DNA from 4 places in the Hoeflea prorocentri genome. Region 2 is predicted to be linked to each of the others. Evidence: predicted binding sites of a transcription regulator. Region 2 holds the regulator's gene; each other region holds the start of a gene.

Region 1 (3,115 bases), 1.1 Mb from region 2:
GCGGGCCCGGACGAGGCGATGGAAACGTCGGCGTTCGCCAGGATCAACTCAAAGAGCGCATCGCGCTTGCAGGATGTCAGTTTCTTGGAGTCATTAAGGCCCGGCGGAATATTCTGAGGATCAAGGATAACGGCAGCGGCAACGACCGGCCCGGCCAGCGGGCCGCGCCCGGCCTCATCCGCCCCCGCCACCAGCTGTTCGGGTGAGCCCGCGGCCGTCTCAAAACTGAAATCCGGACCGTCTCCCACCGATCCGAACAGCTCGGTCTGTCCGGGCTTTGCCCGGCGCGAACGGGGCGTTTCTGAGCGAGAATCAGGTGGGGTGCGAGACATTGTGCGGCAAACTCGCACGCCCACCCAATCCCCTGCAAGTCCCTCCATTCAGAGCGTGTCTCCGGACGGCAGAGGCCGGAGGTCATTGCTCGGGGAATGCCGGTTCCAGTGTGAGGCACAGGTGGCAGGAAACCGGCTGCGGCTTGGTGGAGGGATCCACCGCCATGATCGCAGTCGGGGTAGGCGATCATGGCGAAGCTTCATCAAAGCAGGTTGAGCTGTACCCCCGTTCCATGGGGAGGCGTAAACAGGTCCGTGCGCAAGGAGCGCCATCTGTTGTCGAGCCCCAGTCTCTTTGCCGTGATTTCGAAACGCCGGGCCAACTGCCAGGCATAGGGGCCGCTGCCCTTCATGCGTTTGTTGAACTCGGCGTCATAATCCTTGCCGCCGCGCATCGAGCGCACCAGCGACATGACATGGCGATACCGGTCCGGATAGTGGCGCAGCAGCCAGTCGCGGAAAAGCGGGCTGACTTCGAGCGGCAGGCGTAACAGAATATAGCTTGCCGTGCACGCGCCGGCTGCCTTGGCCGAATCCAGAATGCGTTCGATTTCATGGTCGTTCAGGCCCGGTATGACCGGCGAAGCCATGACCGCGACCGGTATGCCGGCTTCCGACAGGCCCCGGATCGCCTCCAGCCGCCGCACCGGCGTCGAAGCCCGTGGCTCCATGGCGCGGGCAAGCTTGCCGTCCAGTGTCGTGACCGAGAGAGCCACTTTGGCAAGGCCCTTTTCGGCCATCTGGGACAGAATATCGGCATCGCGCAGAACGTTTGCCGATTTTGTCACAATGCCGACCGGATGATTGCAGGCGTTCAACACCTCGAGTATCTGCCGCACGATCCGCCATTTCCTCTCGATCGGCTGATAGGGGTCCGTATTGGTGCCAATGGCAATCACACGCGGCTTGTAGCCGGGCTTTGCCAGTTCCCTTTCGAGCAGTTTCGGAGCATCGGGCTTGGCAAAAAGGCGTGATTCAAAATCCAGACCCGGTGAAAGCCCCATAAAGGCGTGGGTCGGCCGCGCGAAGCAGTAGATACAGCCGTGTTCGCAGCCGCGATAAGGGTTGATCGACCGGTCGAAGGAAATATCCGGCGACTGATTGCGGGTAATGATGGTGCGGGGCTTTTCCACCTGTACATCCGTTTTGAAAGCCGGAAGATCTTCCAGGCTTTCCCAACCATCATCAAAGACGTGGCGGGAGTGCTGTTCGAAACGGCCGCTCGGATTGATGCCCGCGCCGCGCCCGCGGCGCCGGTTCTTGTCAACGCGCATGCCTGAGCGTGCGGCAAGCGCTTCAGCAATGTCCGGCTTGTTTGCCGGGTTGAGGCTGTTTTGCCTGAAATGATCCAGCTCGCTCATTGAAGCACCCTTACGTCTGCGTTTGTTTTTATGAATTTATTCCTAGCAAATGGATTAGAACATATCAAGAACAAAATCACGAGAACCGGATCTGAGACGGTGCTGGGAAAATCCTCTGAATATCCGGGAGGTTGCACGGTGCAAGCGACATTGACCGGGCCGGCCGGTGATGTCAGCATCTCAGTTCAGCGATCTGAAAAGGGCAGGAGACGGATCATGGACGAATCGCAGGACAAGGTTCTGGTGGAGCGACGGGACGCGGTGACGATTGTGTCCATCAATCGTCCTGACAGCCGCAATGCCGTGGATCCGGAGACGGCCGGCCTGCTTCTGACGGCTTTCGACGCCTTCGAGAAGGACGACAGCCAACTGGCGGCCGTGCTTTATGGACGCGGCGGGACATTCTGTGCCGGTTTCGATCTGAAAACGGTCTCGGAAGGATCATTTGAGTATGAGCCTTTGGGCGAGGGGCCCATGGGGCCGACGCGCAGGTTGCTGACCAAGCCGGTGATTGCGGCTGTAGAAGGACACGCGGTGGCCGGCGGGCTTGAACTTGCCCTGTGGTGCGACATGCGGGTGGCCTCTGAAAACGCGGTCTTTGGGGTGTTCTGCCGCCGTTGGGGCGTTCCCTTGATCGATGGCGGCAATGTGCGCCTGCCGCGCCTGATCGGGCACAGCCGGGCAATGGACATGATCCTGACAGGCCGCCCTGTCGCTGCTGGCGAGGCGCTGAGTTTCGGGCTCGCCAACCGGCTGGTTCCGCAGGGCAAGGCGCTTGAGGAAGCTGTCTCCATCGCCACGGACATGGCACGTTTCCCGCAGACATGCCTGCGGACCGACCGCATGACAGCTTATCAGCAATGGGGTCTGGATGTTGCCGAAGCGCTCAAGCTGGAGGGGGTCGAGGGGCAGGTGCCCATACGCGAGGAGGCCGAAAAGGGCGCGTCACGTTTTGCATCCGGCCTCGGGCGCTCGGGCCGGTTTGATGCAATCTGAAGGAGGCGCTTTCGAATTACTTGCCGCGCTTCAGATGCTCGTCGAGCCGCGGCATGATCTCGATGAAATTGCACGGCATGTGGCGGTAGTCGAGCTGATATTTCAGAATCCCGTCCCAGGCATCCTTGCAGGCTCCGGGTGAGCCGGGAAGCACAAAAACATAGGTCGCATCGATAACGCCGCCGGTCGCCCGCGACTGGATGGTGGATGTACCGATCTTGTCGTAGGAAATGCGGTGAAACACCTCGGAAAACCCATCCATCTGTTTGTCGAACAGCGGCATGACGGCTTCCGGCGTGACGTCCCGGCCGGTAAACCCCGTGCCGCCTGTTGTGATCACAACGTCGATGTCAGGGTCTTCGGCCCATGATTTGACACGTCCGGCAATCTTCTCAACATCGTCCGTAACGATATCGCGGGCGGCCA
Region 2 (3,115 bases):
GCGGGAGCCAGCTCGTAAATATGGACCGGATGCGGGCTGAAGAGTTTGATGATCAGTTTGACAAAGCGTGACATCGGCCTCGGCCTGATCCGTTCATTTGCATTGAGCGCATGGCGGTGCATGGAGTTGTAATAGACGATAATCACCTTGCGCTTCGCGCCGCTATCGTCGCAGTGCGAATATTTGCGGATGACCTTATCCAGCAGTTCGCCTTCGAACGGATTATAGAAATAAAGGATGCAGTCGGTTTTCGGCGTATCGTAATCCATGACGTCGCAGCAGACCGATTTTATGTCCCTGCATTTGAGATGATTTTTCGGATAACCGGAAATATTGCGCTCGGCCTGCTCATGTAAAATGCTGCTGAACTCGATCCCGTGCACGAGACGAAACGGCCACTGGGCGGCAGTCAGCAACATGCGCCCCCTGCCCGATCCGTAATCGACAAAAGAGAAACGGCTCAGATCCTCATTCAAACCTTTGAGGATCCAGCCCAGCACAAGGCGTGGAGACGCGCCATATTCATAAGACAATTTGGCATGAGCCGAATTCACCGGGGAAAGATCGTCCTGATGCAACGTCCCGCGCGTGGCAACTGCCTCCCGCGTTTCGAACCACCGGTCCCACATCCAGTAATGAACTCTGTAGAGGAACATCGCCCAAAAGTGGCGTACAAGCTGCATCTCATTTACCGGCAGCGGCGGACCGAAATTGGCCACAGTGCGGTCCGCGCCCGAGATAGATCGTACGCGGGATCGTGACCGCAATGTCTTCCAGCCCGGACAGACCCGCACGATCATCCGGCAGAAATTCTCCGGTGATGCACGCTGTGATGGGCCCGCAGCCTGGATATGACGATCGCATCTTTTTCATTGGCTAAACCCCCTGCCGTGTTTGAGGCTGAAGGTACAACGCGCAGGTTTATACAATTTTAACGGGACGGGCGAAAGCGAACACAGCGGTGCTTGTTTTAACCGGCGCTCCCTATTACCGGACAGCGATTGACGGGCGCCGGCCGCAATGCCCTGTCGGCAAAACCCGATTGACTACCCTGTTAGCGACGCCGGGCAGTCTGTTAACCAAATATAAACACTTGAAGAACACAAATGGAACATATAGTGTATGTTCTGTATTTGTTTCTCCGATTCGGGAGCCGGCGATGCTGACGCGAAAACAACATGAGCTGCTGCTTTATATTCATGAGCGTATGAAGGAGACGGGCATCCCGCCGTCCTTCGACGAGATGAAGGAAGCGCTTGATCTTGCCTCAAAATCAGGCATTCATCGCCTGATTACCGCCTTGGAGGAACGTGGGTTCATCCGAAGGCTGCCAAACCGGGCCCGCGCTCTTGAAGTCTTGCGCCTTCCCGAGACGATGATTCCGGCCGGCCAGCAACGCAAGGGGTTCTCGCCAAGCGTTATCGAAGGCAGCCTGGGTAAACCCGCGCCTGAACCCACACCGCTTCCGGTTCAGGACAATGATGATACGCAGGCTGCGGTGAGCGTACCCGTTATGGGCCGGATCGCCGCCGGTGTGCCCATATCGGCCATCCAGAACAATACGCACAATATCAGCGTCCCCCCGGAGATGCTGTCCGGCGGTGAACATTACGCGCTTGAGGTAAAGGGCGATTCAATGATCGAAGCCGGCATTTTTGACGGCGATACTGTGGTCATCAAAAACGCCTCCACAGCCAATCCGGGTGAAATCGTTGTCGCGCTTGTCGATGACGAGGAAGCAACCTTGAAGCGGTTCCGCAGAAAGGGCGCCTCAATTGCCCTGGAAGCAGCAAACCCATCCTATGAGACTCGGATTTTCGGCCCGGATCAGGTGAAGATCCAAGGCAAGCTGGTGGGGCTGATCAGGCGCTATCACTGACGCCATGACGGTGTGATCTTGTAGAAGCTGTCATTGCGCCAGTTATAGGCGCGATGGCGCGTCCAGGCTCGGTCAACACTGGCAACTGCCGAACGTATTTTCGGCTGATTGCCGTTCGTTTTCGTCCAGATGGCCAAAGCGCCGCTTTGGCGCAGCATGCGGCCTGTAATCAGCAGGGCTCCGGAATAACACCGCTCCATCGCAATCGATGCCGCGGTCACGACGATATCTGCCTCGTCACAGGCAGCGCCGAGATAGGATAAATCCTCAACCAGAGCCAGTTTCGTCCCACTGCCCGACACGCCGACACAGAAAGTTTTTGCCGCACACTGCATGTGATCAGTCCTCGCAGCTGAGGCTTCCAATGCGGATCCAAGGTCATTTATCCCGCCAGCGATATCGAGGGGCGTATCATGTCGGGTTCGTTTGAGCCCCGTCTGCCATTGCTCAAAGATGAATCGGGGTGGTCTTTTGCGGTTTGTGGCCAAGCCGCCTTTATTGACAAGTGCAACCAACCTGCCGTCCTCGGCAATCAGAATGTCAGGCCACGTGCGTGGTATCGTCATGGCGGCTCCAGCGAGCAGGAGCAGCGCCAGCCCTACGATCCTCAACCGGGTCCTGCTCAACACAAAGATCAGCAGGCCGGCGACCGCAACAAGTGTTATCCACGGGCTTATCTGACCAACGACAACCGCACCGCCGATGTCACGAACATAACGGGCGATGGCTATCACTGCATCAAGCCCCCCTCCCATCACGATCAACGGCCATTTTTCGAGACCCAATGGCATGAGCAGGACGGCAAACATCCCCGCCGGCATCACAATAAAGGTGACAATCGGCATGGCGGCCAGATTGGCCAGAAGCCCGTATGCCGCAATCCGATGGAAGTGATGGATGGCAAACGGCGCCGTGGCGAGACCTGCAACGAGTGACGTAACCGCCAGCCCAAGGAAAAAGACAAACAGAACGCGTGCCGGGGTGCCCAGCCACCCGGCCTCAGCACGCCCTGTTCCGGGCCGGGGTTTATTCCACAGCGCATAAGTCGCAATTAGTGCCGCAGTTGCGGCAAACGACATTTGAAAGCCCGGCCCGAGAACGGCGGAGGGCGTTATGACGATGATAATCATTGCGGCAATGGCGACATTGCGCATCGTCAGCGCCTGTCTGTCCGCGAGCACGGCGATCAGCATGATGACCAGCATGATCCAGGCCCGTTGCGTCGAAACGCTTGCT
Region 3 (3,115 bases), 2.7 Mb from region 2:
GGAGCGCGTCGAATTTGTCCTCGATGCGCTCAGCTAGGACCATTACCTGCCCGTTAAGGTGAAGTCGACCATCGCACCCGGCCCGAGCGGAATGTTAAGCGCTGTCCAGGCGATAATCATGATAACGCCGCTGATCATCAGCCAGATGGAATAGGGGATCATCACGGCCATCAGGCTGCCGATGCCGAATTCCTTGTCCCAGCGCTGACAGAAGATCAGGATGAGCGGGAAATAGACCATCAGGGGCGTGATGATATTGGTTGCCGAATCGCCGATGCGGTAGGCGGCGGTGGCCGTTTCGGGGCTGATACCGAGGAGCATCAGCATCGGCACCAGAATTGGCGCAAGCAGAGCCCATTTTGCCGATGCCGAGCCGACAAATAGATTGATGAACCCCGACAGGATGAGAAGGCCGGCAAGCAGAAGCGGGCCCGGCAGCGCCGTCCAGCGCAGGAATTCCGCACCGTCGATGGCCAGGATCAGGCCAAGGTTCGACCAGACGAACATGACAACGAAGTGGGCGGCGGCAAAGGCCAGAACGAGATAGTAGCCCATCTCGGACATGGATTCCTTCATCAGCCGCACAAGGTCGCGGTGATTGGCGATCACGCCGGTGATATGGCCGTAAACCCAGCCGCTGAGTAGAAACAGGAAGAAGAAACCGGCGACAAGCGACTGGTAAAACGGCGTCATGCGGGCTTCCGGCCGTGCATCATGGTCGATCAGCGGCGTACCCGGACCAATGGTCAGGAAAACCCATACGGCAATCACGGCAAGGATTGTCAGGGCGCCCCATATGAGGCCTTTGCGCTCATCATCAGTCAGCGGGCCGGAAATGGGTTCATCGGTATCCGCGACGGTGCCGCCTTCCCATTTGCCGAGGCGCGGCTCGACCTGACGGTCGGTGACGTACCAGATCACCGGCAGGTAGACGAAGAACAGCGCCATGATCAGATACCAGTTGCCGGCGATGTTGGCGTTCCATTCCGGGTCGAGGATTTCCGCGCCGGCCTCGGTGATGCCGAAGAGCAACGCGTCGAGCTGCCCCGGGAACAGATTGGCGGAAAAGCCGCCCGATACGCCGGCAAAGGCGGCGGCGATGCCTGCGACCGGGTGGCGCCCGGCTGCGGCGAAAATGACCCCGGCCAGCGGAATGAGGACCACATAGGCGGCGTCGGCGGCAAGGTTTCCGATCATGCCGACGGCAACGACAATCGGGGTCAGAAGCATTTTCGGCGCATTGCTGACGCCGGCGCGCATGGCCGCACCCAGAAAGCCGGTGCGTTCGGCAACGCCGGCGCCCAGCATGACGACCAGCACATAACCGAGCGGATGGAAATGGGTGAATGTCGTCGGCATGTCGGTGACGAGGCGGCGCAGATTGTCCGCCGAAAGCAGGCTTTTTGCGTCGACGGGATCGCCCGTGACCGGATGTATTGCCGAGAGACCGGCAAGCGAGGCGATGAGGCTTACCACCATGAGGATGCCGATCAGCCAGATGAAGATGAAGACCGGGTCAGGCAGGCGGTTTCCGGTGCGCTCAATGGCGGCGATGAAGCCCTTGTTAGGTTGGGTGGGGATATCGCTCATTGCTGTTCCAGTGCGGGTGTACCGGTTATTCCCGGCGGCCTCGGTGAGGACGATTTGAAGCTGTGGTAGAGCCGCATTTGGCAGAACCTGAAGGCAGTTTAACCGCTATCGTGCGGAGCGGGCAACGGCTGGTGACATTACCATTTCGTCACTTTGTCTTTTATCGCCGGGTTGCATTTCATCTCTTGGTGGTTGCTTGACTCCCGGTTTGTTTTTTGGAATCTATTGTGGAACAAAGCAAGAACATGTGGAAAAACAATGCAGGGCAGTCACGCGCGGCAAAGGATGGAGGCATTGCAGGATGCCGTGTCGAAGATCGACCGGCGCCATGCTGCTTTTGCACGTCATGAACGCTTGCGCGGAGAGGAAACGGGCGGTGTGGCCGCCTTTGGCATCGACAGCGTCGATGCGGTCTTCAAGGACGGGTTTCCGATCTTTGCTCTGCATGAGGTGCGTTGTGCGCTGACCCGCGATATTGCGGCGGCGTCCGGGTTCCTCGCCGGGCTGATCGCCGGCTGCATGAAGCGCCGCACGGGCCGCATCGTCTGGGTTTGCGATCCGGCCTGCCGGCTTGACGGCGGCCAGCTCTTTCCCGCCGGGCTTGCCATGTTCGGGATCGATCCGTCGCGGTTGCTCATGGTGCGGCCGCTGGACTTCAAGACATCGCTTTGGGCAAGCGACGAGGCGGCCAAATGCAGCGACCTTGCCGCCGTCGTCTTTCAGATCAAGGGCAACCAGCCGGCTTTCGACATGACGGCAACGCGGCGGCTGATGCTCAAGGCGCAGCAGAACGGCCTGTTTGTATGCATCCTGCGACAGGGTGGTGAAGAGGAGGCCAATGCGGCGGCAACCAGATGGCGCGTCAGTGCAGCGCCATCGGCGGCCGATCCGCAGCTTGAAAACGGCATAGGGCTTGTGCGGCTCGGTCTTGTGCTTGAACGCAACCGCAATGGTCAGACGGGGCAATGGACCATTCAATGGAACCATAACAGACACGGTTTTGAACATGTCCCAGCGGATCATGTCGATCGCCCTGCCGCAGCTTTCCACCGACCGGGTGGCGCGCCGCAAATGGGGCAGGTCATGGCGTTTGAACGGGCGTCCTGACGCCCCGCCCCTTGCCGCGATCGCAAAAGTCAAAAATGCCATGCGCCTCGTCGCGTTGGACGGCCATGGCCACAAGGCCGGTCTGAGGATCGAGCAGACGCTGAGCGATGCGCGCGCGTTGTTTCCCGATCTCGATGTTTTCGATCACGATATCAAGGCCGATGCGGCGCTGCTTGAAGCGGTTGCCGCCTGGTGCGACCGTTATACGCCGCTGGTGGCTGTTGAAGCGCTTTCGCCAAATGTTGCGGGGCAATGCGCCGGGCTTTTCCTGGATATTTCCGGCTGCGCCCATTTGTTCGGCGGCGAGGAGGCGATGCGCGAAGATCTTGTTGCCCGGCTGCGTGCCGCCGGTCTTCTGGCGCATGCCGCGGTCGCCGACACGCCGGGGGCGGCCTGGGCCTTTGCCCGTTATGGCGAG
Region 4 (3,115 bases), 810 kb from region 2:
GTCCGTCAGGGATTTGCGCGGGCGCGGCTTCATCTCCTCGGTCATGACGAGGTCGGATGCGGCCTTTAAAAGCGGGATATCGCGCGCTCTCGCATAATCGTGCAATTGCCGGATGGCAGCCTCGCCAAGGCCGCGTTTCGGTGTGTTGACAATGCGCTCGAAGGCAAGATCGTCCGCCGGCTGGCACACGACGCGGAAATAGGCCATGGCGTCGCGGATTTCGAGCCGTTCGTAAAAGCGCGGACCGCCGATGACGCGGTAATTGAGGCCGAGCGTGACGAACCGATCCTCGAATTCGCGCATCTGGAAGGAGGCGCGCACGAGGATCGCCATATCGTTGAGCCTGTGGTCGCGCCTTTGAAGCTGCTCGATTTCCTCGCCGACGGCGCGGGCTTCCTCCTCCGAATCCCAGGCCGCATGCACCATGACCTTGTCATGATCGTCGTCGGCGAGATCGGTGAAGAGGGTTTTGCCGAGGCGGCCTTCATTGTGGGAAATCAGATGCGCGGCCGCGCCCAGAATATGGGCCGTGGAGCGGTAATTGCGTTCAAGCCGGATGACCACGGCACCCGGAAAATCCTTTTCAAAGCGCAGGATATTATCCACTTCCGCGCCGCGCCATCCGTAGATCGACTGATCGTCATCGCCGACGCAACACACATTGTGCGATCCCTGCGCGATGAGGCGCAGCCACAGATATTGCGCCGTATTGGTGTCCTGATATTCGTCGACAAGGACGTAGCGGAACTTGCCGTGATATTCCTTCAGCACATCCGGATGATTTTTGAAGATGCGGATCGGGTGGCACAGAAGATCGCCGAAATCGCAGGCATTCAGCGTCTTCAGACGGTTCTGATAGGCCTCGTAAAGCTCGCGCCCCTTGCCGTTGGCAAAGGCGCGGGCATCGCCCTCGGGAATATCCGCCGGGCCAAATCCTTTGTTCTTCCAGCCGTCGATCATCATGGCGAACTGCCGGGCCGGCCAGCGTTTGTCGTCCAGCCCCTCGGCCTGGATCAACTGCTTTAAAAGCCGAATCTGATCGTCCGTGTCGAGGATGGTGAAATCGGACCGGAGGCCGACAAGCTCGGCGTGACGGCGCAGGAGCCGGACGCCGATGGAGTGAAAGGTTCCGAGCCAGGGCATGCCCTCGACGGCCCCGCCGACCAGAACGCCGATGCGTTCCTTCATCTCGCGCGCGGCCTTGTTGGTGAAGGTGACGGCGAGGATCTGGCTGGGATAGGCTTTGCCGGTGGCCAGGATATGGGCGATGCGGGTTGTCAGAACCCGCGTCTTGCCGGTGCCCGCGCCGGCAAGCACCAGAACCGGCCCGTCAATCGTCTCGACGGCGCGGGTCTGTTCCGGATTAAGACCTTCCAGATAGGGCGCAGAAACCGAGGTTTTGTTGCGCGCCGCCATGGCACGCGCCGCAAGACCGCCGCTCGCAGGGGAGGGCGCACTGCTGTCTTCGCCAAAAAAAGGTATGTCTTCGTCCGGGCCGGCCATTCTTCCCAATGTAGTGATTCGGGTCGGAAAGACCAGCAACCAATGTGTTTGCACCGCGATTTTGTTCTCGAATCGTTCGAGGGCAAATCCGAAAACCGATAAAAGGTCGGCAAGCCGGTGTGAGCACAGAGGCTTCTCTCGCACCAATGCGCCCTATGCAGGCGACCGGCGGCATTCCGGTCACCGGTTTTTAAGCTGCTGCGTCTATAACCAGGAGCAGGCGCGGTCCGGACGCTGCTTGTGCACCTGGCGAACGGTGAAGGAGCGAAGAGCGCTCACCGGACGCCCATGTTGCGCCTCGAAACAGCCCGACCGAACCGGTATTCATGGTTCTGATGCGCTCCGGCTCTTGCCGATGGATCTCGGGAACATATTCGGTTCCAGGCCCGCGGTAGGTGCAAAGAAGACGGGCAGGCACGTTATCGAGATGAAATTTTGGGCACATTGCCCCGTCTGAAACGTCTAACCGGATTTGCACATAGTCGGTTTTCATCACGTCACCGTAGATCAGAGCCAATGCTCCGACGTCGCCGGCGAGCATTTTTTGCTCGGGTCCCGGTGGTGTTTTTGCAATTTTGCATGCTGTTCGCACGGCCTCCTCTGCAAGTTCGACAGGAACAGTGACCCGCAGGTTCGGCAGTTGTTCGACCGCAAGGGCGTCTATCCATGTCTGGAAAGACGTATGGGGATTTCTTTGCCAGATCGCGGCGCCCACGCCCGGCGCGGTTATGTCGGCAAGAATCTCGGCCTGCCGACCGATGACGACATCCTGCGCCGTCTGCTGGCGGGCGACCGGCCGGTTCGAAATTGTATGGCCGTGGTTATGTCCAGAGAGCAATTGGCTCATGCCGCCTGTTGTCTCCGTTGCCATTTCGGGAACGGGTCGGGGAGGTCCGCGAATGCCGTCAGATCATCTCCGGTGTTGTCCTGCATGAGGCAGTCGTCCAATCCGCTCTTGATCGCCGGCCAGTCGATGCCGGAGCCGATAAACACGATCTCCTGGCGTCGATCCCCGAACGGTTCTACCCACAGATTCTTGAGATAGGATCGTAGTTGCTCATTGTCTGGAAGACGGCTGCTTGGCACCGAAGCCCACCATGTGCCAATCGGGCTGACGCTCGACAGGGCGCCGGCCAGGGAAAACTCCGCCACCCAGTCCGGCCTTGTCGCAAGCCAGAAATGTCCCTTGGCGCGAATAACTCCAGGCAGCGGCCCGTTCAAAAAAGCGTGGATTTTCTGCGGATCAAACGGGCGGCGCGCCCGGTAGACATATGAGGCAACGCCATATTCCTCAGTTTCCGGAACATGATCCGCGAAACCGTAGAGTTCCTTGGCCCAGTGTGGATGCTCCTGGGCTTTTTCAAAGTCGAACAGCCCGGTGTTCAGGATATCCCCTGCCGCAATATTTGAATAATCGGTTTCCATGATTTTTGCGTCGGCATTCAAGCTTCGGATGATCTTGCGGGCGGCATCCACCTGTCCCGGTTCGGCGGCACTGACCTTGTTGAGCACAACGATGTCTGCAAATTCAATCTGGTCGGTCAGGAGATGGACAAGCGTGCGTTCATCCTCCTCTCCCATTGTCTCGCCGCGGTCACTGAGGAAATCGTGG

Evidence for each region. The regulator LexA, encoded in region 2, represses DNA repair genes until DNA is damaged. The targets are predictions, from matches to a motif close to TGTTCNNNNTGTGTTCNG.
Region 1: the regulator LexA is predicted to act here: its motif matches at 1,749-1,766, upstream of OQ273_RS13100 (PA0069 family radical SAM protein).
Region 3: the regulator LexA is predicted to act here: its motif matches at 1,819-1,836, upstream of OQ273_RS20840 (ImuA family protein).
Region 4: the regulator LexA is predicted to act here: its motif matches at 1,566-1,583, upstream of OQ273_RS04045 (ATP-dependent helicase).

The regions. Positions count from the first base shown of each region.
Region 1 is NZ_JAPJZI010000001.1:2,794,684-2,797,798, reverse strand. It holds gene OQ273_RS13105 (ribonuclease HII) at 1-332, opposite strand, end outside; gene OQ273_RS13100 (PA0069 family radical SAM protein) at 536-1,693, opposite strand; gene OQ273_RS13095 (crotonase/enoyl-CoA hydratase family protein) at 1,910-2,689, shown strand; gene moaB (molybdenum cofactor biosynthesis protein B) at 2,706-3,115, opposite strand, start outside.
Region 2 is NZ_JAPJZI010000001.1:1,691,766-1,694,880, reverse strand. It holds gene OQ273_RS07895 (class I SAM-dependent methyltransferase) at 1-683, opposite strand, end outside; gene lexA (transcriptional repressor LexA) at 1,160-1,879, shown strand; gene OQ273_RS07885 (ComEC/Rec2 family competence protein) at 1,873-3,115, opposite strand, start outside.
Region 3 is NZ_JAPJZI010000001.1:4,427,294-4,430,408, forward strand. It holds gene OQ273_RS20830 (AAA family ATPase) at 1-37, shown strand, start outside; gene OQ273_RS20835 (AbgT family transporter) at 43-1,590, opposite strand; gene OQ273_RS20840 (ImuA family protein) at 1,849-2,697, shown strand; gene OQ273_RS20845 (DinB/UmuC family translesion DNA polymerase) at 2,597-3,115, shown strand, end outside.
Region 4 is NZ_JAPJZI010000001.1:884,843-887,957, forward strand. It holds gene OQ273_RS04045 (ATP-dependent helicase) at 1-1,503, opposite strand, end outside; gene OQ273_RS04050 (DUF1826 domain-containing protein) at 1,694-2,350, opposite strand; gene OQ273_RS04055 (GTP-binding protein) at 2,347-3,115, opposite strand, start outside.